Regions from separate parts of the Stenotrophomonas sp. YJH_SMC_43 genome, predicted to be linked through region 1. Evidence: riboswitches for the same ligand, from Rfam matches in the RefSeq annotation. Region 1 holds a riboswitch; the other holds the start of a gene.
What was found. Region 1 has a riboswitch for cobalamin ahead of btuB (TonB-dependent vitamin B12 receptor). Riboswitches for the same ligand answer to the same signal wherever they lie in the genome.
Positions count from the first base shown of each region.

Region 2: linked by a shared signal. The riboswitch ahead of AC5QAH_RS17460 (epoxyqueuosine reductase QueH) and the one ahead of btuB (TonB-dependent vitamin B12 receptor) in region 1 are both predicted to bind cobalamin.

Region 1 is NZ_JCAFVQ010000005.1:156,216-171,425, reverse strand. Features, by position in the region: gene AC5QAH_RS19445 (class I SAM-dependent methyltransferase) at 1-732, shown strand, start outside; gene gph (phosphoglycolate phosphatase) at 797-1,465, shown strand; gene btuB (TonB-dependent vitamin B12 receptor) at 1,556-3,400, opposite strand; cobalamin riboswitch at 3,516-3,738, opposite strand; gene AC5QAH_RS19430 (histidine phosphatase family protein) at 3,881-4,459, shown strand; gene AC5QAH_RS19425 (TfoX/Sxy family protein) at 4,549-4,911, opposite strand; gene AC5QAH_RS19420 (GAF domain-containing protein) at 4,908-5,390, opposite strand; gene bioD (dethiobiotin synthase) at 5,459-6,145, shown strand; gene AC5QAH_RS19410 (aminotransferase-like domain-containing protein) at 6,257-7,702, opposite strand; gene msrA (peptide-methionine (S)-S-oxide reductase MsrA) at 7,947-8,684, opposite strand; gene AC5QAH_RS19400 (cytochrome c biogenesis protein DipZ) at 8,699-10,468, opposite strand; gene msrB (peptide-methionine (R)-S-oxide reductase MsrB) at 10,471-11,043, opposite strand; gene AC5QAH_RS19390 (response regulator transcription factor) at 11,188-11,907, shown strand; gene AC5QAH_RS19385 (sensor histidine kinase) at 11,904-13,373, shown strand; gene AC5QAH_RS19380 (ATP-binding protein) at 13,370-14,716, opposite strand; gene AC5QAH_RS19375 (winged helix-turn-helix domain-containing protein) at 14,713-15,210, opposite strand, start outside.
Region 2 is NZ_JCAFVQ010000004.1:90,204-105,413, forward strand. Features, by position in the region: gene AC5QAH_RS17450 (helix-turn-helix domain-containing protein) at 1-510, shown strand, start outside; gene AC5QAH_RS17455 (RpoH suppressor) at 863-2,710, opposite strand; cobalamin riboswitch at 2,865-3,079, shown strand; gene AC5QAH_RS17460 (epoxyqueuosine reductase QueH) at 3,241-3,927, shown strand; gene pncA (bifunctional nicotinamidase/pyrazinamidase) at 3,984-4,610, shown strand; gene purU (formyltetrahydrofolate deformylase) at 4,697-5,548, opposite strand; gene AC5QAH_RS17475 (LysR family transcriptional regulator) at 5,663-6,574, shown strand; gene AC5QAH_RS17480 (NADH:flavin oxidoreductase/NADH oxidase) at 6,578-7,678, opposite strand; gene AC5QAH_RS17485 (NAD-dependent protein deacetylase) at 7,844-8,650, opposite strand; gene AC5QAH_RS17490 (acyl-CoA thioesterase) at 8,706-9,107, opposite strand; gene AC5QAH_RS17495 (LysE family translocator) at 9,261-9,896, shown strand; gene AC5QAH_RS17500 (ribonucleotide-diphosphate reductase subunit beta) at 10,041-11,060, opposite strand; gene AC5QAH_RS17505 (ribonucleoside-diphosphate reductase subunit alpha) at 11,491-13,893, opposite strand; gene AC5QAH_RS17510 (DUF2884 family protein) at 14,424-15,210, shown strand, end outside.

The DNA.
Region 1 (15,210 bases):
GAAGTGCGCGAATGGTCGCGCCCGGTGGAAAGTTCAACGATTGCCGCCGCGCGCGAAGGCCGCTGGCAGGTGCACCTGACGCCCCGCGCGCTGCCGCTGGACTGGATGGGTGATGTGCGCGGCCGTCGCATCCTGTGCCTGGCCTCGGGCGGTGGCCAGCAGGCACCGGTGCTGGCCGCTGCGGGCGCTGACGTCACCGTGTTCGACCTGTCCGACGGGCAGCTGGAACAGGACCGCAGGGTCGCTGCGCGCGATGGCCTGCAGCTGCGCACCGTGCAGGGTGACATGCGGGATCTGCACGTGTTCGCCAACGACAGTTTCGACGTGGTGTTCCACCCGATCTCGAACCTGTACGTGCCTGACGTGCGCCCGGTGTGGACCGAATGCCGCCGTGTGCTGGCACGCGATGGCATGCTGATGGCCAGCTTCTACAACCCGGTGCTGTTCGTCGGTGCGCGCGATCCGCAGCTGGATGCACAGGGCCTGATCCGGCCGCAGTATGCCATTCCCTATTCGGACCTGGAAGACCTGCCGCCGGCCGAGCGCGAGGCGAAGCTGGCACGGGGCGACGCACTGACCTTCGGCCACAGCCTGACCGAACTGATCGGTGGCCAGCTGGATGCCGGCTTCATCATCGATCGCTTCATGGAGGACTGGCAGCCGCAGCCGCGTTTCCTGATCGACCGTTACCTGCCCACGTTCCTGGCTACCCGCGCGCGCCGGATCGGCTGAGGCGGATCGGTGCAAAAACCAGCGGCGTACAATGGGCGGCCCCACGTCATGCAGGTGCCGTCCCTTGTCGTATCCGTATCCGCTGGTCGTGTTCGATCTCGATGGCACGCTGGTCGACAGCGCTGCCGATATTGCCGAAGCGCTGAACCGCACGCTGGAGGACATCGGTGTGGCACGCGTACCGGAAGCCACGGTGCTGGGCTGGATCGGCGACGGTGTGCGCCGCCTGGTCGAACAGGCCGTGCATGCCGCGGGTCGTGAGGTCGACCTGGCCGAGGTCATGCCGGTGTTCATGGTGCACTACCGCGAATGCCTGCTGCGTAGCCCGCGCCTGTTCGATGGCGTGGGTGAAGCGCTGGCGCAACTGCGTGCACGCAACGTGCCGCTGGCAATCTGCACCAACAAGCCCGAAGCGCTGGTGCCACCGCTGCTGCAGCACCTGGGCATCGGTGATGCGTTCGCGCTGATACTGGGCGGCGATTCGCTGCCGCAGCGCAAGCCCAGTGGCGAACCGCTGCGGCACATCGCTGCGCACTTCGGGCTGCCGGTGGACGCCTGCCTGATGGTGGGTGATTCGTTGACCGACTACCGCGCCGCCGAAGAGGCAGGCATGCCGATCGCGCTGGTGCGTTACGGCTACCCGCGCGGCCTGGACATGGTCACCGCGCATGCGGTGGCGGTGATCGACGATCTGCGTGAATTGCCGGGGTTGGCCGCCGGCGTCCCGGTGTAGAGCCGAGCCCATGCTCGGCTGCTTTGCTGCCTGAGCCGAGCATGGGCTCGGCTCTACAGAGAAAGCGCCGGGAATGCCCGGCGCGTTTCCTCATTTCGGCTGGTAACGCACGCTCAACTGGTACTCACGGCCGGGCTGGTTGAACCACGCCACGGTCTCGTAGTTGCGGTCGAACACGTTGGCGGCACGCGCCAGCAGCGACCACTCCGGCGTCAGCGCGTACTCGGCGCGCAGGTCCAGCGTGCCGTAACCGCCAACCTTCACCGAGTTGCTGGCATTGTCAAAACGCTTGCCCGCGCCCTGTACGGTCAGGCCGGCGCGGAAATCGCCGAAGCGACGGTCAATGTCCAGGCGCGCAGTCTGCTGTGCACGGCGCGGCAGCCAGTTGTCAAACTGGGTACTGCCGTGGGTGCGGTTGCGCGGGTCGGTGTAGCTCAGCTGCGCGTTGATGTCGAAGCCGGCCAGCAGCACGCCACCGGTCAGCTCGGCACCACGGATGCGCGCCTTCTCCACCTGCTGCATTTTCATCGTGGACGCATCGTAGGTGATCAGGTCATCGATGCGGGTTTCGTACACATCCATGCCCCAGTGCCAGCCCTGGCCCTGCTGCGAAACGCCGAGGTTGGCGCTCTTGGACTTCTCCGGATTCAACGTCGGCACGCCGCTCCACGGGTCGTACAGGTCGCTGAAGGTCGGTGCCTTGAACGCGGTGCCGTAGCTGGCGTTGACGCGCAGGCCGTGGCCCAGTTCCATCGCCCAGCCAACGCTGCCGGTGGCGTGGTTGCCGAACTGCTGGTTGTCGTCGTTGCGGGCGCTGGCCTGCAGTTGGTGGCGGCCGAAGCGGCCCTGGTACTGCACGAACACGCCGGTGTTGCGGCGGCTGTCGACGAGATACCCGGCGCTGCTGCCGTCCAGATTGTCTTCGCTCCAGTCCACGCCGGCACTCAGCAGCTGGCCCTCGGCCACACCGAAGTCACCCTGCAGCGAGGCGCTGTCACGATGGGTCTGCGCGCTGCCAAACACCCCCGGTGCGCCGAAGTTGTCGGACTCATTGTCGCTGCGGCCGACGTTGGCGGTGAACGCCAGGCGCTCCGACGGGGTGTAGCGCACCTTGCCGGCCAGCACCTGCTGGCGGGTCTCGGAGTAGTTGTAGTAGCCGTCGTAATGGTTCTTGCCATCGGCGCGCAGTGCGCTGCCTTCCACGTTCCACTGGTCGTTGAAGCTGTAACCGCCGCGCAGGCTCTTGGACAGGTTGCGGTAGCCGTCGCGGTCGTGCTCGTCGGCAAAGCAGCCCGCGGTGAACACCGAGGAAGAACCGCGGCAGGCATCGATGCCGTCGGAATGCTGGTAGGCGATGTCGGCACCGAACCAGCCGCGCTCGGTGCCGCCACCAATGCCGCCGCTGGCTTCGCGCAGCCCGTTGCTGCCGCCGCCGAGCTGGAAGTGCGGAGCGAAATCGCCCTGGTTGCGGCGGGTGAAGATCTGGATCACGCCACCGATGGCGTCGGCACCGTACAGACTGGACTGCGGGCCGCGAACGATTTCGACGCGCTCGATCTGCGCCAGCGGCAGGTCCTGGTACATGGCCAGGCCGAGGTCGGCACTGTTGATGCGCACGCCGTCGACCAGCACCACGGTGTGGCCCGAGTTGGTGCCGCGCAGGAACAGCGAGCTCTGCTTGCCGAGGCCGCCGGCATTGGTCAGGTTGATGCCGGCGCGGCCGCGCAGCAGCTCCTGCAGCGAGGTGGCCTGGCTGGATTCGATCTGCGCGCGGTCGATCACCTGCGCCGGCGCGATACTGTCCTGCAGCGCGATCGGGGTGCGGGTGGCGGTGACCAGGATCTGGTCGAGCGCAGTGGTGTCATCGGCGGCCTGGGCCAGCGCGGGCAGGGTGGCCAGCACGGCCAGGGACAGCATTCGGGACTGCAGCTTCATGGGGGACTCCAGGTGCCACGCACGCCCGCGTGGCGAAGGGGAGGAGCCGCGAAGGCAGGCATGCGCCGACGCCGCAGCGCAGGCTGCGGTCATCCAGCGCCATGCCCACCGCATCGCGACCTGAGGCTTCCGGGCCGGTCTCCGGGCTTGCCGCCGGGTGGCCTGGGGCCACCGTCCAGGCGCCTTCCCATGCCTGCGGCACAGTGGCGGTGTTGCCTGGAACTGACGTGCTTACCGTTGCGGGGGCAGCGCCGGCCTGGCGTGGAATCACGCGTCACCGGCTTCCCGTTTCAACCTGCCGGCCACGGCCGCAGGTCACCTGGAAGTGCGCGCAGTCTACGGCATCGCAGGCGGCCCGTAGCGCCGCGCGTGCTCGACTGCCTTTGCCGTGCCTTTAGAATGGCCCCTTGATCCCGTGGTGCCGTTGCCGATGTCCGCCTGTTTTCCGCTGTTCCCGCGTCGCCTGTACAGGACGCGCGCATGATCCTCGACCTGGTCCGCCATGCCGGCAACGGTCGCGATGAGTTCCTCGATGGCCGCAACGATCCGCCGCAGCTGGCCCGCCTGCCGCAGGAACTGGTCGACGCCTACGCCGCGCAGCCCTGGGAGCGGGTGATCAGTTCGCCACGGCTGCGCTCGCTGCACACGGCGATGGCCCTGGCCACCCCGCGTGGGCTGGACGTGGAAGCGGACGAGGAATGGGAAGAGCTGGATTTCGGCGATTGGGACGGGCAGTCGCTGTTCGACCTGCCGGAGGATGCACTGGCGGCCTTCCACGCCGATCCGCATGCATTCCCGCCGCCCAACGGCGAAAGCTGGGGCCACTTTGAACGGCGCATCGCGCGCGCGCTCGATCGCCTGCTCGATGAGGACGATCCGGTGCCGACGCTGGTGGTCAGCCATGGTGGCCCGCTGCGCATGGTGCTGTCGCAGGTCTGCGGCCTGCCAATGTCGTTGTGCTGGGCCCTGCGCATCGACCACGGCACGCGCCTGCGGGTGTGGCTGGAACGCGGTGAGGTCGGGCTGGTGGGCGAACTGCTGGAGCTGCAGCAGCCCTGATCTGCTCTTGTAGAGCCGAGCCATGCTCGGCTGCACTTCGATCAGAACAGCCAGCCGAGCGTGGGCTCGGCGCTACAGAAGGGCGCGGCTCAATCCTCGTCCGCGCCCTCGGCAACGCTGTCTTCAGCGTCATCGTCGGCATCGAAGCGCTGCTCATGTACCGGGCCCGACGCCGGGCCGGCTGCCTTCAGCGGATGCGCGGCGATGCGCGCTTCATAGTCCTGCACCAGCGCATCGCGCTGCGGCTCGCTCAGTTCCTGCCAGTGGCAGTCCAGCAACGCGCCTTCCAGGGAATACAGCAGGTTCAGGCTGGGCTTGAAGCCCGCGCGCTTGACCTTGACGAAGGCGCCCACGGCACCGATCGCAACCAGGTCTTCGCGGCTGCGCAGGCCGACCTGGCGCAGCCACGCCGCACTTTTCGGGCCGATGTTGCGCAGCTTCGGTGCGCTCATCCCAGCGCCTCTACGAACACGCGGGCGATGGCTTCCAGGCCGGCCTGGTCGTCGGCATCGAAGCGGCCGACCTTCGGGCTGTCGATATCGAACACGCCGATCAGTTCATCACCGCGCAGCAGCGGCACCACCAGCTCCGAACGCGAGGCCGAATCGCAGGCGATGTGGCCTGGGAAGGCATCGACGTCGTCCACGCGCTGGGTCACGCGCTGGCTGGCGGCGGCACCGCACACGCCCTTGTCCAGCGGAATGCGCACGCAGGCCGGCAGGCCCTGGAACGGGCCGACCACCAGCTCCTTGCCGTCGTACAGGTAGAAGCCCACCCAGTTCAGGTCGGGCAGGGCGTGATAGACCAGTGCGGAGAGGTTGGCCGCGTTGGCGATGCGGTCGGACTCGGCGTAGACCAGGCCACGGGCCTGTTCCAGCAGCTGGGCGTATTGTTCCGGCTTGCTGCCGGTGAGCGAGGCATTGGCGAACATGCCTGCAGTCTAGCAAGTGCACCGGGCCGGCGATAATGCACGCACTGTTGCCCTGTTGGAGCCCATCGATGCCGTTGCCCGCTACGCTGCCGCCCGCCCTGTTCGTTACCGGCACCGACACCGAAATCGGCAAGACCGCGGCCAGCACCGCGCTGCTGCATGCACTGCGCCAGCGTGGCCTGCGCGCGGTGGGCATGAAGCCCGTGGCCAGCGGCAGCGAGGATCTGGGGCAGGGCCTGCGCAACGAGGACGCGCTGGCGCTGCAGGAGGCCAGCTGGCCGGTGCCGGACTATGCCGACCTGAATCCCTATGCGCTGCGGCAGCCGCTGGCACCGGAGCTGGCCGCTGCCGAGGACGGCGTGCAGGTGGCGCTGGCGCCGATCGTGGCCGCGTTCGAACGCCTGCGCGCGAAGGCCGATATCGTCGTGGTGGAGGGCGTGGGCGGTTGGCTGGCGCCGGTCTCGGCCACGCTGGATCAGCTCGACCTGGTGCGCGCGCTGAAGTTGCCGGTGCTGCTGGTGGTGGGCATGCGGCTGGGCTGCGTCAACCACGCGCGATTGACCGCGCAGTCGCTGCAGGCCAGCGGCGTGGAGTGCCTGGGCTGGATCGGCAACCACATCGACCCGGCGATGCAGCGGCAGGATGAAAACTTCGCCACGCTGCGGCAGCGCCTGCCGATGCCGTGCTGGGGGCGGCTGCCGCATCTTCCGGGGGCGGACGGCGAAGCGCTGAGCGCGCACCTGCTCGACGCCTGAATTGCTGAAACGCGAAATCGATGCCGGAGAGGGTAGAGTCGACTGTCAGTCGACTCGCGCGCGCAGCGCGGGATTTTCGGGCATCCGGTGAAGAGCAGTCGACTCTACCTATCAATCAGCCCGCGCCAGCTCCCGCGCAATCGCACCCAGCCGCTCCACCGCGCCGATGAAGCGCGCATCCAGCGTCTGGCAGCACGACAGCCGCAGGCAATGCCGGTAGCGCGCGCCGCGCGAATACACCTGGCCGGGCATGAACGCGATATCCTCCTGCAGTGCACGCTCGAACAGCTCGCGCGTATCCACGCCCGGCAGTTCCAGCCACAGCAGGAATCCGCCCTGTGGTTCGGTGGCGCGGGTACCGGGCGGGAAATGTTCGGCCACCAGCTGGCGCAGCCGCCCCACCTGTTCGCGATACAGACGACGCATGCGATGCAGGTGGTGCTCGTAGCTGCCCGCTTCCAGATAGGCCGCCACCGCGTCGCCAAGCAGCTGCGGCTCGCCACCGGTGGACTGGAATTTCAGCAGCGCGATGCGCTCGGCGAAGCGGCCGCCATCCAGCCAGCCGATGCGGTAATCCGGCGCCAGCGTCTTGGAGAAACCACCGACCACCATCACCCAGCCGTCGCGATCAAAGGCCTTCAGCAAGGGTGCCGGCGGTTCGCAGAACTGCAGCTCGGCATACACCGCATCTTCGATCAGTGGCAGCTGGCGCGCGTTGACCAGTTCTGCCAGGCGTTGCTTGGCCACTGTCGGCATGGTGCAGCCCAGCGGGTTGTGCACGGTCGGCATCACCACCAGTGCGGCCAGCGGCGTGTGCTCGAGCAGCGCATCCAGCGCATCCACGTCGAGCCCGTGCTGCGGGTGTGTGGGCAGTTCGATGGCCTGCAGGCCCAGGTTGGCCAACAACGGGTAGAGGTTGAAGTAGGACGGCGCCTCGATGCCCACCGCATCACCTGGCTGGGTGACTGCACGCAACGCCAGCTGCAGCGCTTCCATTGCACCGTGGGTCAGCAGCAGGCGCTCGGCGTGGGTGTGCAGGCCCATGCGCGGACCACGGCGCACGATCTGCGCCAGCAGCCGCGGCGAACCATTCGGGCGCGCGTAGGTCTCCACCGTCTGCTGGCCATGGCGCAGTACCTGCGCGGTGTGCCTGGCCAACTGCGCGCCGGGGTAGAACTGGCGACCGCGCGGGCCGGCGAAGGCCAGGTCGATCACGCCCGGGCGGCGCTGTGCTTCCAGCACGCGGGCCATCAGTACCTGCTGCAGTGGTGCAGTGGGCGCGGACGGGGTATCGCGCAGCGAACGCTCCGGCACCGACAGTCGCGGCGCCACCTCGAAACCGGCCTTGGGCCGCGGAATCACCAGGCCGGCGTCCTCCAGCTGGCGATAGGCGGCAATAACCGTGTTCAGGCTGAGCCTGCGCTGCAGGGCCATCTGTCGCAGCGAGGGCAGGCGGCTGCCTACTGGAAGCCGGCCGCCGTGGATGGCCTCGGCCAGTTCGTCGGACAGCCGTTGGTAGCGGGGTGGGATCATCGCGCTCTGGTCATCTGTATCCATCGAATTTCCCGCCATCTGGTGCTGTACCCATGATGATGGCGAGACTAGCATGTCGTTGTCGGCCGGGCTTGATCGGGGCGCGGCCGATACTTCCCAAGCGCACGGCTGGATGGCCGTGCGTCTTTTTTTTTGTGTGTAGAGCCGAGCCCATGCTCGGCTGTACCTCCGCCAACGGCAGCCGAGCATGGGCTCGGCTCTACAGAAGAGCAGCGCCGAGCATCGATCAGCCCTAGGGGAAATGCCGTCAGCGCATCGGCACCAGCGCCGCATCGCGCCGGTACAACGCCGGGAACTGCTTGCCCAGCGCGGCCAGCTTCGGTGCGTCGTAGTAGCGGATGTAGGCCGCCTGCGGGTAGTTCGTCATGTAGTTCTGGTGGTAGCTCTCGGCCGGGTAGAAGTGCTGGCCGCTGACCAGCTGGGTGACGATCGGCGCACGGTAGCTGCCGGTCTGGCCGAGCTGGGCAATGTAGGCGCGGCTGGCAGCCTGCTGGCGTGCGTCGTCAGTGAAAATCGCCGATCGGTACTGGCTGCCGTGGTCCGGCCCCTGGCGGTTGAGCTGGGTCGGGTCGTGCACTACCGAGAAGAACACCTGCATCAGCTGCCCGTAGCTGACCTGGCGCGGGTCGTAGTCGATTTTCACCGCTTCTGCGTGACCGGTACGTCCGCTACTGACGCGCTCGTAGCGTGCATCGGCGCCGCTGCCACCGATGTAGCCGGACACCGCATTGCTCACGCCTTTGACGTGCTGGAACACACCCTGCACGCCCCAGAAGCAACCACCGGCGAACACCACGCTGGCGTGGGGGGCGTCATCGCGGAACGCGGCGTCGCCCGTGGGTGCCGGTAGCGCCTGGGTCTGCGCGCTGGCTTCGAGCGGTGCCGCGATGGCGCCGTGGTCAACGAGTAGCACACCGGCGATCAATGCCGTGGCCACCAGACCTGCAACACCGGCGGCGATGCCCTGTTCAAAGGAGAGTTTCATCGTGTCCTCCCGGTTCAACCGAAGGTGAAGGCATAGGCCTGCACGCCCGCGTCGAGGAACTCGATCTCGAAGCGGTGCGGGCCGACCGTGCCGCGTTGGCGCACCAGCTGGTACAGACGGTGCTCGTTGACCACACCGCTGCCATCGGCACCGACATCGCTGCCGGCATCGACGGCAGGCAGTGGCTTGCCGTCCAACAACACGCGGAAGCGCACCGGCTTTCCTTCCTGGGTCGGCGCCAGCACCAGGTGCAGGTCGCGCGCATGGAACTGGAAGGCGATGCGGCCACCGGCCTGCTGCAACTGCGCAGCCTCGTCGGTGACGGTCCAGCGCCCCGACAGTCCCCACTGGTTCAACGCCAGGGTGGCCGGCAAGGTGTAGTCGAATGCCGCATCGTTGCGCTGCCCGCCGGGCGAGGCGAACTGCTCGGCGCGGGCGTGGCCCAGATAGGTTTCCGGTGAGCGCAGATTGCCCATGTCGGCCTGCGCGGCCACGCCCTTCAGGTCGGCGGCAGCGGGATCGGCCGGTGGTGGCAGATTCGTCTGTCCGGCTTCGGTCAGCAGGCGACGGATCATCTGTTCCGAGCGCGCATAGTTGCCTTCGCCGAACTGGTGGCCGCGGATGTTGCCCTGCGCGTCGACGAAGTACTGCGCCGGCCAGTAGCGGTTGTTGAACGCACGCCAGATCGTGTACTGGTTGTCGAGCGCTACCGGGTACTCGACCTTGAGTTGCTGCACGGCCTTCATCACATTGCGCGGGTCACGTTCGAAGGCGAACTCCGGCGTGTGCACGCCGACCACCACCAGGCCGTGGTCACGGTAGCGGCGTTCCCATTCGTGCACGAACGGCATCGCGCGCAGGCAGTTGATGCAGGAGTACGTCCAGAAATCGACCAGTACCACCTTGCCGCGCAGCTGCTGGGTCGCCAGCGGTGGGCTGTTGAGCCAGCCGGTGGCGCCGTCCAGCGCGGGCAGGGTGCCTTCCACCGGCAGCGGTGCATCGGCTGCGGCGTTGGCACCGGCCATCATCATCATCGGCGGTGCCGCCGGCTGCGCGCCGGGTACCGCATCCAGCAGGCCCTGCTCGATGCGTGCGGTGCTGACCGTCGAAAGACGGGTGAGCAGGCCGGTATCCCAGCCCAGACCAATCGCTACCACTGCCAGCAGCGCGGCTACGCCCAGCACCTTGCGCAGTGCGTCGCCGAGGCCAAGCCGCGCCTGCAGTGCACGGAACACGCGGCCGCCCACCCACACCGCCAGTGCCAGCGCGGTGATCGCGCCCAGCGCATACGCCAGCAGCAGGGTGCTGGTGCCGACGCTGGCACCGTGCAGGGCGGCGCCGGTCAGCACCAGGCCGAGGATCGGCCCGGCGCACGGTGCCCACAGCAGGCCAGTGGCGATGCCGATCAGCAGCGAGGTCCATGCGCCGCCACGCCCGGCGGCATCGGCCGCATCGGCGCGCGCGCTCAGCCGTGCGCCCACCCGCTGGAACGGTGCCAGCAGATGGTCGGCCAGTCGTGGCCACAGCAGGGCGACTGCGAACAACGCCATCAGCAGCAGGGCGATCCAGCGTCCAACCTGGTTGGCCTGCGCCACCCATTGGCTGCCCACGGCGGCGAGGCTGGCGACCACGGTGAAGGTCAGTGCCATGCCCAGCAGCAACGGCAGCGTGCTGCGCAGGAACGGGCGGTCGGCACGCGCGAACACGAACGGCAGCACCGGCAGGATGCAGGGGCTGAGCAGGGTCAGCGCGCCCCCGAGGTAGGCAAGCAGCAACAGCAGCATCGTCAGGCTCCGGAAGCAGGGGAAGAACCGACCGGCACCCGCCAGCCATCGGCGGTGCCATCCGTGGCGCCGGGAACGAACACCATCGCCGCACCGTTCATGCAGTAGCGCAGCCCGGTCGGGCGCGGACCATCGTTGAACACATGGCCGAGGTGGCCGCCACAGCGGCGGCAGTGCACCTCCACCCGCAGCATCCCGAAGGTGACGTCCCGGTCTTCGCCGATGGCGTTGTGCAGCGGCGCCCAGAAGCTGGGCCAGCCGGTACCGCTCTCGAACTTGGTGGACGAGGAGAACAGCGGCAGCGCACAACCGGCGCAGGCGAAGGTGCCCTGGCGGTGTTCCTTGTTGAGCGGGCTGCTGTAGGGGCGCTCGGTGGCCTGCTGGCGCAGTACGGCGTACTGCGCCGGGGTCAGCTGCTGGCGCCACTGTGCATCGCTGTGCATGACCTCGAACTGTCGCGACGGGCGCGCTTCGGCGGCCGCCGGGGCGGCGCGGCTGCAGGCCCCCAGGCCGAACAGGCCGGCGGCGGTGGCAACACCGCCCAGGCCCAGCAGATGGCGGCGGGACAGGGACATGGCGTACTCCGGGAAGGGGCGACGGGGCCATGCTGCGCCCGCCCGGGTCAACGAATCCTCACGCAGGATTCAATTTTTCGTGAGGTATCGGCGGCCGTCCCGCGCCACAATGCAGCCAGCCTCCCCACTGGCCCCGAGCTGCCGATGTCGACCAAACGCGTGCTGATCGTTGAAGACGATGCCCACATCGCCGACCTGCTGCGCATGCATCTGGGCGATGAGGGTTACGACGTCGCCCATGCCGCCAGTGGCGATGCCGGCCTGCGCCTGCTTGAGCAGGATGGTCCGTGGGATGCGCTGGTGCTGGACGTGATGCTGCCCGGCGTGGACGGCCTGCAGGTCTGCCAGCGTGCACGCGCGATGGCGCGCTATGTGCCGATCATCATCATCAGCGCGCGCGGCAGCGAAACGCAGCGCATCGTTGGCCTGGAACTGGGCGCGGACGACTACCTGGCCAAGCCCTTCTCGATGCCGGAACTGGTGGCACGGGTGCGCGCATTGCTGCGCCGCGCCGAGGCGATGGCGCAGAGCGCACGCATCGATGCCGGCGCGATCGAGCTGGGTGGGCTGCAGCTGGACCCGGTTGCACGCACCGCCTCGGTGGACGGCAACGCGCTGGAGCTGACCCCGCGCGAGTTCGACCTGCTGCTGTTCTTCGCCCGCCATCCAGACCAGGTGTTCGCACGCATGGAACTGCTCAACCAGGTCTGGGGCTACCAGCACGATGGCTACGAACACACGGTCAATACCCACATCAACCGACTGCGCAGCAAGATCGAGCCCGATCCGGCCAATCCGCGGCGGCTGCTGACGGTGTGGGGGCGCGGCTACAAGCTGGTCGACCCGGCCGGGGCGGCGGCATGATCAAGCCGAACCTGTGGCAGAAGCTGGCAGCGGTGATCGCCGCGCTGATGCTGATGTGCTGCATGGCGCTGCTGGCACTGCAGATGCGTGCCAACACCCGCCACGAGCAGGAGGTGGTGCAGCGGCTGTCGCTGGGCCTGGCCGAGCACATCGCCCAGCGCAGCGAGCTGATGGATACCAGCGGCATGCGCGACGCCGCGGTGCGCGCGCTGTTCGGCCAGTTGATGGCGGTCAACCCCAGCGTCGAGGTCTACCTGCTGGACGACCAGGGCCGCATCCTCGGCCACGATGCGCCCAGTGGGCACCTGGTGCGCAACCGGGTGGACGTGGCGCCACTGCGCCGCCTGCTGGCCGGTGCGCCGTTGCCGATCCTGGGCGATGACCCGCGCAGTGCGGATGGGCGCAAGGTGTTCAGTGCAGCACCGCTGATCGTGCAGGGCCGGCAGGCCGGCTATGTGTACGTGGTGCTGGTCGGCGAGCACCGGCAGATGCTGGCCGACGATCTTGCCGCCGGCAGCCAGTGGAACACCACCTGGTGGTCGGTGGTGCTGGTCGGCAGCCTGGGCCTGCTGGCCGGGCTGGTGGCGTTCTACTGGGTGACCCGCCCGCTGCGACGGCTGACCCGGCGCATCCAGGCGTTCGACATCGACGCACCCACGCCATTGCCGCCGCCGGAGCCGCTGCGCCCCGGCGAGCGCGACGAACTGGTGATCCTCGAACACGCGCACGCACAGATGGCGCAGCGGCTGGGAGAGCAATGGCAGCAGCTGCGCCAGCAGGACCTGCAGCGCCGCGAGCTGGTCGCCAACATCTCCCATGACCTGCGTACGCCGTTGTCGTCACTGCACGGCTATCTGGAAACGCTGGCATTGAAGGACGCCACGCTGTCGCCGGATGAGCGCCGCCGCTACCTCGGTATCGCGCTGGCGCAGAGTGCCAAGGTAGGTCGGCTTGCGCGTGCACTGTTCGAGCTGGCGCGGCTGGAACATGGCGAAGTGCGCCTGGAGTGGGAAGTGTTCGCGCTGCCGGAACTGCTGCAGGACGTACTGCAGAAGTTCGAGCTGGCCGCGCAGGCGCGCAACCAGCGCCTGCACGCCGGGTTCCCGCCGGGCCTGCCGCTGGTGCGTGCCGATCTGGGCCTGGTCGAGCGGGTGCTGACCAACCTGCTCGACAACGCGTTGCGGCATGCGCCGGAGGGTGGCCGGATCGAGGTGTGCCTGCGCGCGACGCCGGACAGCGTGGAGGTGAGTGTTGCCGACGACGGCCCCGGCGTAGCCCCCGCGCTGCGTGCGCAGCTGTTCCAGGCGCCGGCCGCGCTGGGCGCACGACGCGGTGACAACGGTGGCCTCGGCCTGCTGATCGTGCAGCGCATCGTGCAGCTGCATGGGCGCCGGATCGAACTGCGCGACAGCGAGCGGGGTGCGCTGTTTGTGTTTGCCTTGCCGCGCGCGGAACCGGCGGTCTAGCAGGTCGTCTCGCCCTCCACGGCACCGCCGCTTTCCAGTGGCAGGTGCAGGCGGATACAGGCACCGCCCAGTTCGGAGTCGATCACTTCAACGTGGCCGCCATGCTTGTCGGCCACCACCTGCACCAGCGCCAGGCCGAGGCCGAAACCGGGGCTGCCCGGATCCAGCCGCACATAGGGTTGCAGCACCTGGCCGCGCAGTTCGGGCGCGATGCCGGGGCCGTCGTCCTCCACCTGCAGGCACAGCCAGCCATCGTTGACGGTGCTGGCGATGCGGATCTGCCGCCGCGCGTAGCGCAGGGCATTGCCGAGCAGGTTGCGCAACGCCAGTTCCAGCATGTGCCGGTTGACGTTGACCAGCCCTGCCGGCGACAGCGCCTGCTGCACGGGCATCGGCAGCGGCGCGAACTGGGCCACCACGCCGCGCACCAGTGCCGCCAACTGCAGGCGCTGGCGGGTCAGCTGGTGACAGCGACCGAGTGCGGCGTACTCGACGCCGGCGTCGGTGAGGTGCTGCAGCCGATCGACATCGGTGCGCAGGCCGCCCAGCGCGTCGCGCTGTATCTCGTCCAGCGCAGTGTCCTCCAGGTCGGCCAGGCCGAAGCGCATCCGTGCCAGCGGCGTGCGGACCTCGTGTGCCACCGCCTGGGCCAGCACGCGCTGGCTTTCCAGCAGCTGCTGCAGCTGCTCGGCCATGTGATTGAAGGCATTGGCCAGCGGCCGCACCAGCGCGGTGCCGGCGCGTGGCGCGCGCGTGTCCAGCTGGCCGTCGCGCATCTGCCGGGCGGCCTGGGCCAGCTGCGAGACGTCGCGCCACAGGCGGTAGACCATCACGTACATCGGCAGCGCCACGGCCACCATCAGGATCAGCAGCAGGATCGCCACGCCGGACACTTCGCTGTCCTGCCACCCCTCATCGGGCAGTGCTTCGTCCAGTGGCCCGAGCATCACGGCATAGTCGCTGTCACCGATCCGCTGCAGGCTGCGCATGTGTTCGAGGTCGATCTGCACCCGGCCGTTGTTGAGCGGCGGTCGCTGGCTGGCCGACAGCTCTTTTTCCGCCTCGGCCAGCGGCACCATCCGCAGGGCATAGGCGAAGTCGGCGTCGAGCCCGCGTGCCAGCGCCGGCCATTGCTCGCGCGGTGTTTCCGCGAAGCGTTGCTGCAGCAGCGCATGGGTGCCACGCATCTCGGCCAGCAGGCTGGCTTCGGTGCGGTCTTCCAGCAGTGCATCCCAGGCCCACAGGCCCAGCACGATCAGCAGCAGGTGGGCGACCAGGAAGCCGATGCCGTAGCGCAGGAAGTGGAAGGCGTGGCCGCGCATCGCCGAAGGCGTGCGCTTCATCCCCATGCCGAGCGGCTGAACAGGTAGCCGCGTCCACGCACGGTCTTGATCCGCTCCGGTTGTTCAGGGTTGTCGCCCAGCTTGCGGCGCAGGCGCGAGATGCGTGCATCGATCGAACGGTCCAGGCCATCAAAGGCGATGCCACGCAGGCCGCGCAGCAGTGCATCGCGGTCCAGGATCTGGCCGGCGTTGCTGGCCAGCAGGAACAGCAGGTCGAACTCGGCCGTGGTCAGCTCCAACAGGCCGCCCTGCAGGTGCACATTGCGGGTGGAGGGGTCGATGTTCAGCTCGCCAAAGCGCAGGCTGCCGTCGCGCGGTTCGACCCGGCGATGGCGGCGCAGGTGCGCACGCAGGCGGGCCAGCAGCACCCGCGGTTCGATGGGTTTGCCGATGTAATCGTCGGCCCCCAGCTCCAGTCCCAGCACCTGGTCGATGTTGTCGGTGCGGGCGGTCAGCACACAGATGATGCCGTCATAGTGGGGCCGGATCTGCCG
Region 2 (15,210 bases), on a different contig from region 1:
GCCAGCAGCTACGACATCGAACTGCTGGCGCATCAGTTCGGCGTCGGCTTCGAGGCGGTGTGCCATCGGCTGAGCACACTGGCACGGCGCAGTGCGCCGGGGCTGCCGTTCTTCTTCATCCGCGTGGACCGTGCGGGCAATGTGTCCAAGCGCCATTCGGCCACCGATTTCCATTTCTCGCAGGTGGGTGGGTCGTGCCCGCTGTGGATCGTCTACGAGGCGTTCAACCAGCCCGGGCGCATCCTGACCCAGACCGCGCGCATGCCCGACGGGCGCCGCCATTTCTGGCTGGCACGGCAGGTCAGCAGCGGGCCGGTGGGGCATGGCCAGCCGCGCAAGACCTTCGCGGTGGCGCTGGGCTGCGACCTGCAGCATGCCGAGCGGCTGGTGTATTCGCTGGGGCTGGATGTGCAGAGCCCGGGCAATTCGGTGTCGATTGGCCCGGGCTGCCGGGTGTGCCCGCGCGAGGACTGCATGCAGCGCGCGTTCGCGCAATTGCCGGGGCGGTAGGGTTGGTTCGGCAGGGCTGCGCCCTGCACCTGCCGAAGCCGAAGCCGAAGCAACAGCAACAGCAAAAGCTGGCATTCCGTGGGATGGCGGGGCGGTGTCGGATTGCGGGGACGCCGTGAACCCGTCCCTGGGGGCTTGGCCGCGGCATCCATGCCGCGGACACCCCGCAATCCGACACCACCCCGCCTTCGACGGTTTCCTTCCATCTGTCGGAACGACGTATTGCTCTGGTAGGTGTCGACCTTGGTCGACACGCTTGATCCACGCCATGCGTGGATGTTCTTCGATGAACGTTCGAAATATTCGATTTCGATGGGGTTCCATCCACGCAAGGCGTGGATCTACTACCGGGTCAGTAGATCGGCGTCACCTTCATCTGCGGCAACGGGCGCGGTGCGCCGTCGGTGAGGTCGGGGCCGAGGTCCTCCCAGCTGCGACCCTGTTCGACCATCAACCCCCACAGCTGCTGCGAGGCCAGCCGCTTGTCTTCCGAACCCAGCTTGTATGACGGTGGCGTCGGCTGGCCAGTGGCAACCATCGCGTACGCCGCGCGGTAGGCCAGCACCTGCTGCGCCGGGTCATCGGTGCGCGCCACTTCCAGCGTGTAGCGCTGGTAGGCCGAGGCCAGGTTGCGCCAGCGGATCCAGTAGTGGTTCTCGAACGAGAATGAGCAGAAGCGCGCGCCCGCCAGGCTGCCCTTGTCGGCGATGCGGGTCAGCACCTCCTGCGGCATGTCCAGGTTCATGCCGCCTTCGTCGCCCTGCAGGCTGACGTGCACGATGCGGTCGCGGTAACCCGGCGCGCGCGCCTGCAGCAGATCGCGCCAGTTCTGCATGGTCGCCACCACCGCGAACAGGAAACGCCCCAGTTCCGCGGCCGCCAGCGGCGTGGCGATCGACTGATAGGTCCGCTGCCAGCCATGACGGTTTTCCGTGGGCAGGAACACCGCGTGTTCCAGCGACTGGCGGCCGCTGCTGCCATGGCTCACGTCTTCGGCGTGCTGCGGGTAGACCAGGTTGATGGCGAAGGTCGGCCAGCGCGGCAAGGCGGCATCGAACAGATGGATCGGGAAGTTGCTGCTGATGCCGCCATCGGAGAACCAGCAGATGCGGAAGGCGGTGATCACCGGGCCACAGGTCTGCCCGGCACTGGTCAGCCCTTCCATGCTGTCGGCCACGTTGTGCTCCTGGTCGGCCGCAGGCGCAGTGGGTTCGCAGCGACGCTCGCGGCGCGAGGGCTCATGCAGCGGCACCGCGCTGATCAGCAACGGGAAGCTCAGGCTCATGCGCGTGGCCACCAGCACCGGCAGCTTCGGGCCCTGCGGCAGGTGGTAGTACCGTCGCCCCTCCACCTCCAACGGCGGGCTAGCTTGATCCACCAGCCACTGCACCACGCTGGCCGGGAACAGCTGCTCGAACTCCTCGCGCAGGAACCAGAACTGCGCGCCACCCAGCGGCAGCGTACGCGGCTCGTTGTGCGACACACAGGTGGTGATCATCTGCAGGCTGATCGCATGCGGGCTGTCCGGCTCGCCGGCATAGCGCGGCGCATCGTGCAGGTCGGCGAAGGTAAGCGGTGCATCCAGCGGCTTGCCGGACAACTGCTGCAGGCACTCGTGCAGCCACTCGGTCAACGCCGGCGTGCGTGCATCACGGCCGAGGCCGCTGCACAGGCCCAGCAGATTGCGACGCGCCACCCGCGCCACCCGCAGCGCGGCACCGGCCACGCCGGCACCGTAAGCGCACAGCAGCGACGGCAGCAGCGTGGCGGCCACGCCGCTCCAGCCACCACCCCACCAGCCCAGCCCGAGCAGCAACGCCAGCGACACCAGCACTTCCAGCGGTGCGATCTCGAACACGGCAATGGCCAGGCACAGCAGCTTACGCGGCAGGCTGGCATTGCCGGTCAGCGTCACCAGCAGCCGATAGGCCGCGTGCGCGCCACGCGCCGGCTGGAACAGGCTGTAGATGAAGCCGCGCCGCGACAGCTGCGCCGACACCGCCGACAACCCGCCATAGCCGGCATCGCCAGGCAGGTGCTCGCCAGCCTGCTGGCGGCGATCACCGCAGGCCGCCGCGGCCGCCACCGCCGCAGCAATAGCGCCGGCCGAGGTGCCGCCGATGCTCTTGAAGCGATACTCGCGCGCCAGCGCCAGTACCGCATTGGGGTACACGATGCCGCTGGTGATGCCGCCTTTCATGACCAGATCGCAGTACTTCGCCGCCACGAGCCACCTCCCGTCTGTCGATGCACAGTATGGCAAGAGGGGCTCTCACAGCCTGAGAAACGAGCCATCGCCCTGCGCTTTGATTGGCCCTTGACCATTGGCCTCGACGCGTCCACCGTGGGCACGCCGAAGGTATCCCGGCCGTGGCATTGATGGCGGCCGGGATTTAAACGGGAATCCGGTGAAGGCGCCTCGCGCGCCCATTCCGGAGCTGCCCCGCAGCGGTGAATGGAAACGAATCCTGCCAACAGCACTGGGCTCGCGCCTGGGAAGCGGCAGGTAGTAGGTGGGCTGCGACCCGTGTCCATCAGCCCGAATACCGGCCCCGGCCGGGGGACACGACCGTCCCCTGATTCGACCTGGAATCTCCGCGGGGAGGTTGCCGGGGCCGTCGTTGTCCTGCGCGTGCAGGCGATGCGGCCGCGCGCGTCCTTTTCACGGTATCCGGCCAGACCTGTTCACCCACGCGCTGATGCATGGGCCACCGCCGTTGCCGGCGGTCCATGCGGTACCTGACGATGACCGAGCTCCAACGTCCCACCCTGACCCTGCCCGCCGACGGCAAGCGCCTGCTGCTGCATTCATGCTGCGCGCCCTGCTCCGGCGAAGTGATGGAGGCGATCACCGCCTCCGGGATCGACTACGCGATCTTCTTCTACAACCCCAACATCCACCCGGTGAGGGAATACGAGCTGCGCAAGCAGGAGAACATCCGCTTCGCCGAGCAGCACGACATCCCGTTCATCGACTGCGACTACGACACCGACAACTGGTTCAGCCGTGCGCGCGGCATGGAGAACGAGCCCGAACGCGGCATCCGCTGCACGATGTGCTTCGACATGCGTTTCGAGCGCACTGCGCTGTACGCGCACGAACACGGCTATGACACCATCAGTTCTTCGCTGGGCATATCGCGCTGGAAGAACATGGCGCAGATCAACGACTGCGGCATCCGCGCCGCGTCGCGCTACGAGGGCCTGCAGTACTGGGACTACAACTGGCGCAAGGGCGGCGGTGCCAGCCGCATGATCGAGATCAGCAAGCGCGAGCAGTTCTACCAGCAGGAGTACTGCGGCTGCGTGTACTCGCTGCGCGATGCCAACCGCCATCGCCGCGAGAATGGCCGCGAGCGGATCAAGATCGGCCTGCTGTACTACGGGCAGGACGCTGGGACGCCGCAGGGCGATTGACCTGTGCCGCCTGGGCGGCCACGCTGGTCGCCCCTTCACGTTGTAGTGGACCTGCCATGACCGCCCTGCCCGCCGATGTCGCCCTGCTGGTGATCGACCTGCAGCCAGACTTCATGCCCGGCGGTACGCTGGCCTGCGACCAGGGCGATGCGCTGGTGGTACCGATTGCCGGTCTGCTGGCGCAGCGCCGCTACCGCACCGTGGTGGCGACACAGGACTGGCACCCGGCCGACCATGCCTCGTTCGCCAGCCAGCACCCCGGCCAACGCCCCTTCGAGACCATCCTGCTGCACGCGCAGCCGCAGACCCTGTGGCCGGACCACTGCGTGCAGGGCAGCGCCGGTGCCGCCCTGCACCCGGGCGTGGACTGGACCGTGGCCGACCTGATCCTGCGCAAGGGCACGCGCCAACAGGTGGATTCGTACAGCGCCTTCCGCGAGAACCACGGTCCCGATGGCGAGCGCCCGGCCACCGGCCTGGCCGGCTGGCTGCACGAGCGCCGCATCCGCGAAGTGCACGTGTGCGGCCTGGCCCGCGATTACTGCGTGCTGTGGAGCGCGCAGGACGCAGTGAAGTCCGGCTTCCGGGTGAAGTTCCTGTGGGAGCTGACCAAGCCGGTGACCGAAGCCAACGACGTGATGGTGCGCGAGGCGCTGGGCAAGGCGGGGATTGCGCTCGCCTGACGCGCGACCGCCGGGCATGGCCCGGCGCTACCGGATCGCGCCCATGGGTAGCGCCGGGCCATGCCCGGCGGACGCGGGATGGGCGATTACCGGAACACCACCGTGCGATGCCCGTTGAGCAGGATGCGGTGTTCCACATGGCGGCGCACCGCACGCGCCAGCACCAGCGATTCGGTATCACTGCCCAGCCGCACCAGTTCGCGCGGCGCCATCGCATGGTCAACGCGGGCCACGTCCTGTTCGATGATCGGGCCTTCGTCCAGGTCCTCGGTGACGTAGTGCGCGGTGGCACCGATGATCTTGACCCCGCGCGCGTGCGCCTGGTGGTACGGCTGCGCGCCCTTGAAGCTGGGCAGGAAGCTGTGGTGGATGTTGATCGCACGGCCGGCCAGCGCGCGGCACAGCGTGGGTGACAGGATCTGCATGTAGCGCGCCAGCACCACCAGGTCGATGCGCTCACGCTCGACCAGGTCGATGATCTGCTGCTCCTGCACCGCGCGCGTATCGGCGGTCACCGGCAGGTGGTGGAACGGCACCTGGTAGGACGCGGCCAATGGCGCGAAATCGGCGTGGTTGGACGCCACTGCCGCGATGTCGACTTTCAACTGGCCGCTGTGGGCACGGAACAGCAGATCGTTGAGGCAGTGCCCCTGCTTGCTGACCAGCACCAGCAGGCGTGCGCGGCGGCGGCCATCATGCAGCTGCCAGTCCATGCCGAAGCCTTCGGCAAGCGCGGCCATGGCGGCGTACACGGTCTCCAGCGGCAGGCTGGCATCGCGGTCGAAATGCACGCGCAGGAAGAAGCGGCCGCTCTCCTCGTCGCCGAACTGCTGGGCGTCGAGGATGTTGCAGCCGTGGTCGAACAGCAGGCCGGACACGCGGTAGACGATGCCGGTACGGTCGGGGCAGGACAGGGTGAGGATGGAATCGGGGCGCATGGCTCGAGTGTAGGGCAGCGACCTGCCTGCCGGATCGATGGTCACCGATGCAACCGACCTGCTTGGTTCAGTCCCAAGCGATACTTGGGTTTCTCCATGGCAAGCTGGTCGGTCATGAACCTGTTGCAACTGATCCGCAGCTTCACCCGCACCGCAGAGACCGGCAGCATTGCCGCCGCGGCCCGCATCCTTGGCATCAGCGCCACCGCAGTCGGCCAGAACATCAACCGGCTGGAGGCGCATCTGGGGGTACGGTTGCTGAACCGAAGTACGCGCCAGCTGGCCCTCAGCGAGGCCGGCGCGCTGTACCTGGCGCAGGTGCGCCACATCGAAGCCGACCTGGCGCGCGCGCAGGCGATGGTCACTGCCGGTGACATCGAGCCGGCCGGGCCGCTGCGCATCGCCAGCAGCAGCGCCTTCGGTCGCCATGTGCTTGCCCCCTTGCTGCCTTCACTGCAGCAGCGTTACCCACAACTGCAGCTGGAGCTGCGCCTGACCGACCGCGCCGTGCAGCATGGCCCGGAAGCGGTGGATGCCAGCATCCGCATCGGTGCGCAGCTGGAAGATGGCGTGGTCGCACGGCAGCTGGCACGCGTGCCCTTCGTGTTCTGTGCCTCGCCGGCCTATCTGAAAGCGCACGGCACCCCGCAGCAGCCCTCCGAGCTGAGCGGTCATCGCGGGCTGCTGCACCGCTTCCCCACCGATGGCCGGCCGCTGCGCTGGGGCCTGCTGAAGGATGGCCAGCGCGTGGACGCCGCACTGCCGCCGAGCATGGTCTGCGATGACATCGATGCACTGGCAACGCTTGCCGCGACCGGTGCCGGCATCACCCGGCTGGCCGCATTCGTGGCCGAGCCCTACCTGCGCGATGGCCGCCTGCAGGCGGTGTTCGGCGCCGACACGGCGTGGCGCCCGGAGCCGATGGAGGTCTATTTCTGCGTCAGCGACCGCCGCGACTTCACCGCCAAGATCCGCGCGCTGTTCGAGCACCTGCAGGCCGGCATGGCGCCGGCCTGGCGGGTGTGAGCCTCAGCGCGCCTTGAACACGCCGCGCGCGTCGCGCGGCTCGCAGCGCAGGTACTGCGGGGCCGGTTCCACGCTGTCGCGCAGCGCGGCGGCGGCATGCCACGGCCAGCGCGGGTCGTAGAGGATGCCGCGCGCCAGGGCCACGGCATCGGCGTGGCGATGGCGCAGGATCGATTCGGCCTGCTCGGGCTCGGTGATCATGCCCACAGCGATGACCGGCATGCGCACCTTGGCCTTGATCGCCGCCGCGAACGGCACCTGGTAGCCCGGGCCGACGGTGATCTTCTGGCGCTCGTCCAGGCCGCCGCTGGAGACATGCAGGAAATTGCAGCCGCGCGCGTCCAGCACCTGGGCCAGTGCTTCGCTCTGCACCAGATCCCAACCACCGTCGACCCAGTCGCTGGCGGAAATGCGTACACCCACGGCGACCTTGTCGGACACTACCGCACGCACCGCGTCGAACACTTCCACCAGCAGGCGCAGGCGGTTCGGCAGCGAGCCACCATAGCCATCGGTGCGGCGGTTGCTCAGCGGCGACAGGAACTGGTGCAGCAGATAGCCGTGCGCGGCATGCAGCTCGATCAGCTCGAAGCCCAGGCGCTCGGCGCGCACCGCACTGGCGGCGAAGGCGGCGATGACCTCGGCGATGCCGGCCTCGTCCAGTTCCTGCGGTGCCGGATCGCCGGCATGGAACGGCAGCGGCGACGGCGCCACGGTGGACCAGCCACGCGCATCATCGGCTGGCAACTGGCCGCCGCCGTCCCACGGGCGCTTCACCGAGGCCTTGCGGCCGGCGTGGCCGAGCTGGATGCCCAGTGGCATCGGCGACCAGCGGCGGACGCTGGCCAGCACCTGTGCCAACGCGGCTTCGGTACCGTCGTCCCACAGGCCCAGATCGGCCCAGCTGATGCGGCCGCGCGGCTCGACCGCGGTGGCTTCCAGGATCAGCAGGCCAGCGCCCGACTGCGCCAGGTTGCCCAGGTGCATGGCGTGCCAGTCGCTGGCGCGACCGTCTTCGGCGGAGTACTGGCACATCGGCGCGATGACGATGCGGTTGGACAGGGTCAGGGGGCCGAACGAAATCGGCGAGAACAGCTGGCTCAAGACGGTGATGAACGACGTAGGGGGTGCGTATTGCACCGCCGCACGGCCGGCGAATCAACCGTCTGGATGGATCGCTGTTTCGCGGGGACGCATGATGGGTAGCGCCGGGCCATGCCCGGCGAACGTGCGGCGCGGCACCCCGTTTCCGCCGGGCATGGCCCGGCGCTACCCGGTAACGAGCCCTGCAAGCGCCTCAGCGCAGTCCCGCTCATCCTTGAACTGCAGCAGGTCGTCGGCACGGGTGCGGCCGCGGTTCAGCGCCGCCACCGGCAGCCCTGCCCTGGCCGCCGCCTGCACGAAGCGGAAACCGGAATAGACCATCAGCGAAGAACCCACCACCAGCACGGCGTCTGCCCGCTGCAGGTGCTCATGCACCGCTGCCACGCGTTCACGGGGCACGTTTTCGCCGAAGAACACCACGTCCGGCTTCAGCAGGCCGCCGCAGGACGGGCAATCGGGCACCACGAAGCTGGAGAAATCGGTCTCCAGATCGGCGTCGCCATCCGGGGCGATACCGGCCTCCAGCGCGTCCCAGCCCGGATTGGCGTCCAGCAGGCGCTGCTGGAAGTCCTCGCGGCCGCGGCGGCGTTCGCAGCCCATGCAGCGCACCCGATCCAGTCGGCCATGCAGGTCGATCACGTTGCGGCTGCCGGCCCGCTGGTGCAGGCCGTCCACGTTCTGGGTCAGCAGCACCTGCAGCTTGCCGCGGCTTTCCAGGGCAGCCAGGGCCTGGTGGGTGCCGTTGGGCCGGGCCAGGCCGAAGCGCGGCCAGCCCAGCAGGCTGCGCGCCCAGTAGCGCTGGCGGGTGGCCGCCTCGCCCATGAAGGCCTGGTAGGTCACCGGCGGCGTGCGTTTCCACTGGCCGTCGGTATCGCGGTAATCGGGAATGCCCGAGGCGGTGCTGCAGCCAGCGCCGGTCAGCACGAACAGGCGCTGGGCGCGGTCGATGAAGTCGGTCAGTGGCGGGGTCATGGTTGCCAGATGGGGGCGCGGCGGCGCCCCCGCAAGCGCCGGTCCGTTGGCCGGGTCAGGCCGCCGGCAGCGGTGGCACCGCGATCGGGTGGCCTTCCTCGTCCAGCGCGATCATCACGAAGTGGCCGCGGGTACACAATTTGCGCTCGCCGCTGTGCAGGTCCTCGGCGACCAGTTCCACCTCGACCTTCATCGAGCTGCGGCCGACTTCGACGATGCGGCCGATGGTCTCGACCATCTGGCCGATGCGGATCGGCAGCTTGAAGTCGACCTGGTCGCTGCGCGCGGTCACCACGGTGCGGCGCGAGTAGCGGGCGGCGGCCAGGAAGGCGGCCTTGTCCATCCACGCCAGCGCCTGGCCACCGAACAGGGTGCCGAGGTGGTTGGTGTGGTTGGGGAAGACGATTTCGGCCATGCGCACTTCGGTGGGCGGCACGGTCTCGGGGATCGGGGTCATGGGGGTGCTTCGGTGTGTGGGGTCCGGTAATTTTATGCGACCGGCGTGACGGCCATCGGAACGCATGTGCAATGGCCACCTGGCAGCGGTGCCTGCGCAGGCCCCGCCCATGGCAGGCGCTACACTGCGCCACGCCCACCGCCAGGACCACCCATGCCCGCCACTTCCGACCTTCTGGCCTTTGCACTGCTCTCGCTGGCCATGGTGATCACGCCCGGGCCGAACATGATCTACGTCATCTCGCGCTCGATCTGCCAGGGGCCGATGGCGGGACTGATCTCGCTGGGCGGGGTGGCGCTGGGCTTCGTGTTCTACATGCTGTGCGCAGCGCTGGGCATCACCGCCCTGCTGATGACGGTACCGTTCGCCTACGACGCGCTGCGCATTGGCGGCGCGCTGTACCTGCTGTACCTGGCCTGGCAGGCGCTCAAGCCGGGTGGCCGTTCGCCGTTTGCAGTGCGCGACCTGCCGCAGGACAGCCCGCGCAAGTTGTTCACGATGGGCTTCCTGACCAATCTGCTGAACCCCAAAGTGGCGGTGATGTACCTGTCGCTGCTGCCGCAGTTCCTGCACCCGGACAGCGAAGGCAGCGTGCTGATGCAGTCGATCGTGCTGGGCTCCACCCAGATCCTGGTCAGTGTCAGCGTGAATGGCATGATCGCGCTGACCGCTGGCAGCATCGCCGGCTTCCTGGCCGCGCACCCCACCTGGCAGATGGTGCAGCGTTGGGTGATGGGCACGGTACTGGCCGGGCTGGCGGTGCGCATGACGGTGGAAGGGCGGCGATAGCCGCTCTTTGTAGAGTCGGGCCATGCTCGACTGATCTTCGCGGACAGCAGTCGAGCATGGCTCGACTCTGCAAAAGCCAGGCGCGCAACAAAAAACCCCGGCGATCGCCGGGGTTTTTTGTTGCGACAGGCTTGACCGGTTCGATCAGAAGTTCATGTCGAAGGCCACTTCGCCCTGCACGCCGACCTGGTAAGCCGAGACGCGGCGTTCGAAGAAGTTGGTCAGTTCCTGCACGTCCTGCAGTTCCATGAACGGCAGCGGGTTGCGCACGTTGTACTTCTTTTCCATGCCCAGCTTGGCGAAATGCTGGTCGGCGCAGTGCTGCAGGTACTGGCGCATGTCGCGGGTGGAAATGCCGGCCACGCCGCCGGACAGCACGTCCTCGGCGAACTGCACTTCGCACTCGATCGCCTCGGCCAGCATGTCGTAGACCTGCTGCTTCATCTCTTCGTCGAACAGGTCCGGTTCTTCCTCACGCACCACACGCACCGACTCAAACGCGAACTCCATGTGCGCGCTCTCGTCGCGGAACACCCAGTTGGTGCCCGAGGCCAGGCCCGGCAGCAGGCCACGCGAACGGAAGTAGTACACGTAGGCGAAGGCAGCGAAGAAGAACAGGCCTTCGATGCAAGCGGCGAAGCAGATCTGGTTGAGCAGGAACTGGCGGCGCTGTTCGCGGGTCTCGATGCGGGTCAGGCTCTGGATCGAGTCGATCCACTTGAAGCAGAAGTCGGCCTTCTTCTTGATCGAGTCGATGTTCTCCACCGCCGAGAACGCCTTGGCGCGCTCTTCCGGATCCGGCAGGTAATTGTCGAGCAGGGTCAGGTAGAACTGCACGTGAAGCGCTTCTTCATACAGCTGGCGCGACAGGTACATGCGCGCTTCCGGCGCATTGAGGTGCTGGTACAGGTTCAGCACCAGGTTGTTGGACACGATCGAGTCGCCGGTGGCGAAGAACGCGACCAGCCGGTGGATCAGGTGGCGCTCACCCGGCGACATCTTGCTGTGCAGGTCGGTGATGTCGATCTGGAAGTTGATCTCTTCCACCGTCCAGGTGTTCTTGATCGCATTCCGGTACATGTCATAGAACTGCGGGTAGCGCATCGGGCGCAGGGTCAGTTCAAAACCGGGATCGAGCAGCATCTGCTTGGGCTTGTCGGCCATGGGTGTCAGTTTTCCTCAATTTCAAAATGCAGAAAGCTGGGGAGAGAATACTCTCCCCAGCTGTAGATCACTTGTATTCGCGCCGCACACCCTTGAAAGGATCCTTGCTGCTAGTCTTCACATCCATGATTCGCCCATCGGGTCCACGCTTTGCGTGATGGCCGGAAGGCGTCAGGAACTGCGAGCGGTCGCGAACCGCACCAATACGAGCGTTGTTTTTCGGCGGATTAGTAGCCATCGTTAATTTACCTAAACAAAAAAGGCATCCGGACTACAACTTGACCCGCCAGCAGAACGAGATCTGGATTGCTATACTCGCTCCACTTCTTAGAGGAAGTGGCAGATCTAGACCCTCATCCGGATACGGAGTTTGGGTTTTGTGAAGCATCAGAAGGGCCCCAAGTTACCGCTTGGGGCCCTTCTTTTTTGCTTACTGGCAGGCCTCGCAGGCTTCCGGGTTTTCCAGCGAGCAGGCGATGGCTTCGTCCGGGCTGAACACCTTGGCCGGGGCCGCGCTGCTCACCGTGGTCTTGGCGATCTTGGTGGCCGGGCGCGAACGCAGGTAGTAGGTGGTCTTGATGCCCTGCTTCCAGGCGTACATGTACATGGAGGACATCGCGCCGATGTTCGGGCTTTCCATGAACAGGTTGAGCGAGGCCGACTGGTCGATGAAGGCGCCACGCTCGGCGGCCATGTCGATCAGCGAGCGCATCGGCAGTTCCCACGCGGTGCGGTAGACCTCGCGCAGCGTTTCCGGAATCTGCGCCACGCCGGCGATGGAACCTTCGGCCAGCTTGATGGCATCGCGCATGTCGGCGGTCCACAGGCCCAGCTTCTTCAGCTCGTTCACCAGGTAGCGGTTGACCTGCAGGAAGTCACCGGACAGGGTCTCGCGCTTGAACAGGTTGGACACCTGCGGCTCGACGCACTCGTAGCAGCCGGCGATCGAGGCGATGGTTGCGGTCGGGGCGATCGCGATCATCAGCGAATTGCGCAGGCCGTGTTCCTTGATGCGCTCACGCAGGGCATCCCAGCGTGCGGTGTCTTCCGGCACCACGTTCCAGGCGTCGAACTGCAGTTCGCCGCTGGCGGCACGGGTGTCGTTGAACGACGGGTGCTTGCCGCGTTCCTGGGCCAGCTCGCAGGAGGTTTCCAGCGCGTGGAAGTAGATCGCTTCGGCAATCTTCTTCGACAGGGCGCGGGCTTCGGCGCTGTCGAACGGCAGGCGCTTGCGGAAGAACACGTCCTGCAGGCCCATGCAGCCCAGGCCGACCGGACGCCAGCGCAGGTTGGCGCGGCGGGCGGTTTCGATCGGGTAGAAGTTCAGGTCGATGACGCGGTCGAGCTGGCGCACGGCCAGGCGCACGGTCTCGGCCAGCTTCTCGAAGTCGAACTCGTTGTGCTCGTCGAAGTGGTTGCCCAGGTTGATCGAACCCAGGTTGCACACCGCGGTTTCATCGTTGGAGGTGACTTCCAGGATTTCGGTGCACAGGTTGGACAGGTGGATCACGTTGCCCGGACGCAGGGTCTGGTTGCTGGCGCGGTTGCACTTGTCCTTGAAGGTCATCCAGCCGTTGCCGGTCTCGGCCAGCGTACGCATCATGCGGGCGTACAGCTTGCGCGCGGAGATGGTGCGGTTGGCCTTGCCCTGGGCTTCGGCCTGCAGGTAGGCCTGCTCGAAGGCTTCGCCGAACAGGTCGGTGAACTCCGGCACGACGCGCGGATCGAACAGCGACCATTCCTGGTCGGCCTCGACGCGCTTCATGAACAGGTCCGGCACCCAGTTGGCCAGGTTCAGGTTGTGCGCACGACGGGCTTCGTCACCGGTGTTGTCACGCAGCTCGAGGAAGTCCTCGATGTCGGCGTGCCAGGTTTCCAGGTACACGCAGGCCGCGCCCTTGCGCTTGCCGCCCTGGTTCACTGCGGCCACGGACGAATCCATGGTCTTCAGCCACGGCACGATGCCGTTGGAGTGGCCGTTGGTCGACTTGATCAGCGAACCACGCGAACGCACACGGGTGTAGCTGACGCCGATGCCGCCGGAGAACTTGGAAAGCTGGGCGATGTCGCCGTACTTGGAATAGATCGACTCCAGCGAGTCCTGCGGCGAGTCCAGCAGGAAGCACGAGGACAGCTGCTCGTGGGTGGTGCCGGAGTTGAACAGGGTCGGGCTGGACGGCAGGTAGTCCAGGTTGCCCATGCGCTTGTACAGCGCCAGGGTCTCGGACACGTCCTCGCTCAGCGCGCTGGCGATGCGCAGGAAGAACTGCTGCGGGGTCTCGATCACCTTGCGGGTGTGCGGGTGGCGCAGCAGGTAACGGTCGTACAGGGTGCGCAGGCCGAAGTAATCGAAGTTCAGGTCCAGCGAGATGTCGATGGCATCGTTGAGCTTGCGTGCGTTGGTCTGCACGAAGTTCAGCAGGCGGTCGTTGATCAGGCCGACTTCATGGCCACGGCTGACCGACTGCGAGAATGCGTAGATTTCCTGGCCGGAGACTTCCTTGGCGATGTAGTTGGCCAGCAGGCGCGCAGCCAGGCGGCCGTATTCGGGCTCTTCACCGATCAGCAGGGCGGCGGTGCGGATGGACAGTTCGTCCAGCTCGCGGGTGGTGGCGCCGTTGTACAGGCCGGAAATGGTGCGGGTGGCCACGCGCATCGGATCGACGGCGTGCAGGCCTTCGGAGGAACGCTGCACCGCGCGCACGATCTTGTTCAGGTCCACCAGTTCGGTCGTGCCATTGCGCTTGGTCACACTCATCGCGTTGGCCGTCGGCGGCGACGTCAACAGGAATTCGCTTTCCTTCTCGATGGTGGCGCTGGATTCGGTGGTCACGGCGTGTGTCCTCTTGGCGTGATTGGTGGGTGCTCGATGCATCGGGTGACGCAGCCCGGGACATGACAGCCCAGGATGGCAGGACGGCGTCGCAGGGGATGAGACCCTGCGCCTGCCACTGCCGTTGGCGATCGCGGATGGGTACCCCGGGCATCCCCTGGAATTGGGGTTGCTGCGACCGACGGCCACAAGATAGTGGGGGTAGTGGGGTCCGTCAACGCCAAATGTAGTGAAATTCGGCAATCCCTTGCGCCGCAAGGATCGTGCCATCGGCGCCCGGATCAGACGCTTCAGACCTGCCGGAACGGGCTGCGCAGTCAAGCCCGAAAGGCGTCATTGCGGTGGTACAACGCACCGCGAAAACGGAACAATGACAGCTTCACATGACAGTGATGAAACTGGCTAGGGACAACCCTGTGGATAGATGGTGGGCAGCCGGTGGGAATCCGGTGGACGGGTGACTTCCGGCCGGTGACGCCCGCGCGCTGACGGCGGATGCTGGCCGCTCGCTCCCGGAAAAGGATGCTCCGATGCACCTTCGGTTGCCCGCGCTGGCCCTGCTGCCCGCCCTGTTCATCGCCCCGGCGCTGGCCGCCGAGGGGCTGGACCTGCGTTCGGACCAGTGCGGCATCCATACCGACTATGACGTGCTGGTGGACAGCGGCGGCATCTGGCTGCGGCATGGCCCGCAGGCGCCGCATGAAGTGGTGTTCCACGACGGCGAGCTGAGCCTGGACGGCAGGATGGTCACGGTCAGCGCCGCCGACGCCGCCCGCCTGCGGCAGATGGAGGCCGGTGCCCGCCAGTTGATGCCGGCGGCCACCGCACTGGCCCACGAAGTCTCCGGGGTCACCTTCGATGCGCTGGACGCTGCCTTCGAGGCCATCACCGGCAAGTCCCGCAACCGCCAGATGCGGGCGATGCGCGGCGAGATGCAGGACTGGATCGACGCCAGCCTGGGCCGCGGCTACTGGGAACAGGAAGCCTTCGGCGACGGCTTCGACGCGCACATCGAGCAGATGGCCGAGACGATGGCCGGGTCGATGACCCGCAGCGTGCTGTGGCAGGTGTTCACCGGCCGCGCCGGGGCCATGGAGCGCCGCGCCGATCGCCTCGATGCCGAAGTCGACCGCCGCATGGAAGCGCGCAGCCAGCAGCTGGAAGCCAAGGCAATGGCCCTTTGCCCGATGGTGCGTTCACTGGCAGAGGCCCACGATGCGCTGGAAGTGCGCTACCAGGGACAGCCACTGCGGCTGCTGGAGCGCGGCGAGAGCGTTCGGGTGGAGCACGGCAGCGGCTCGGGGCTGCATGTGTCGG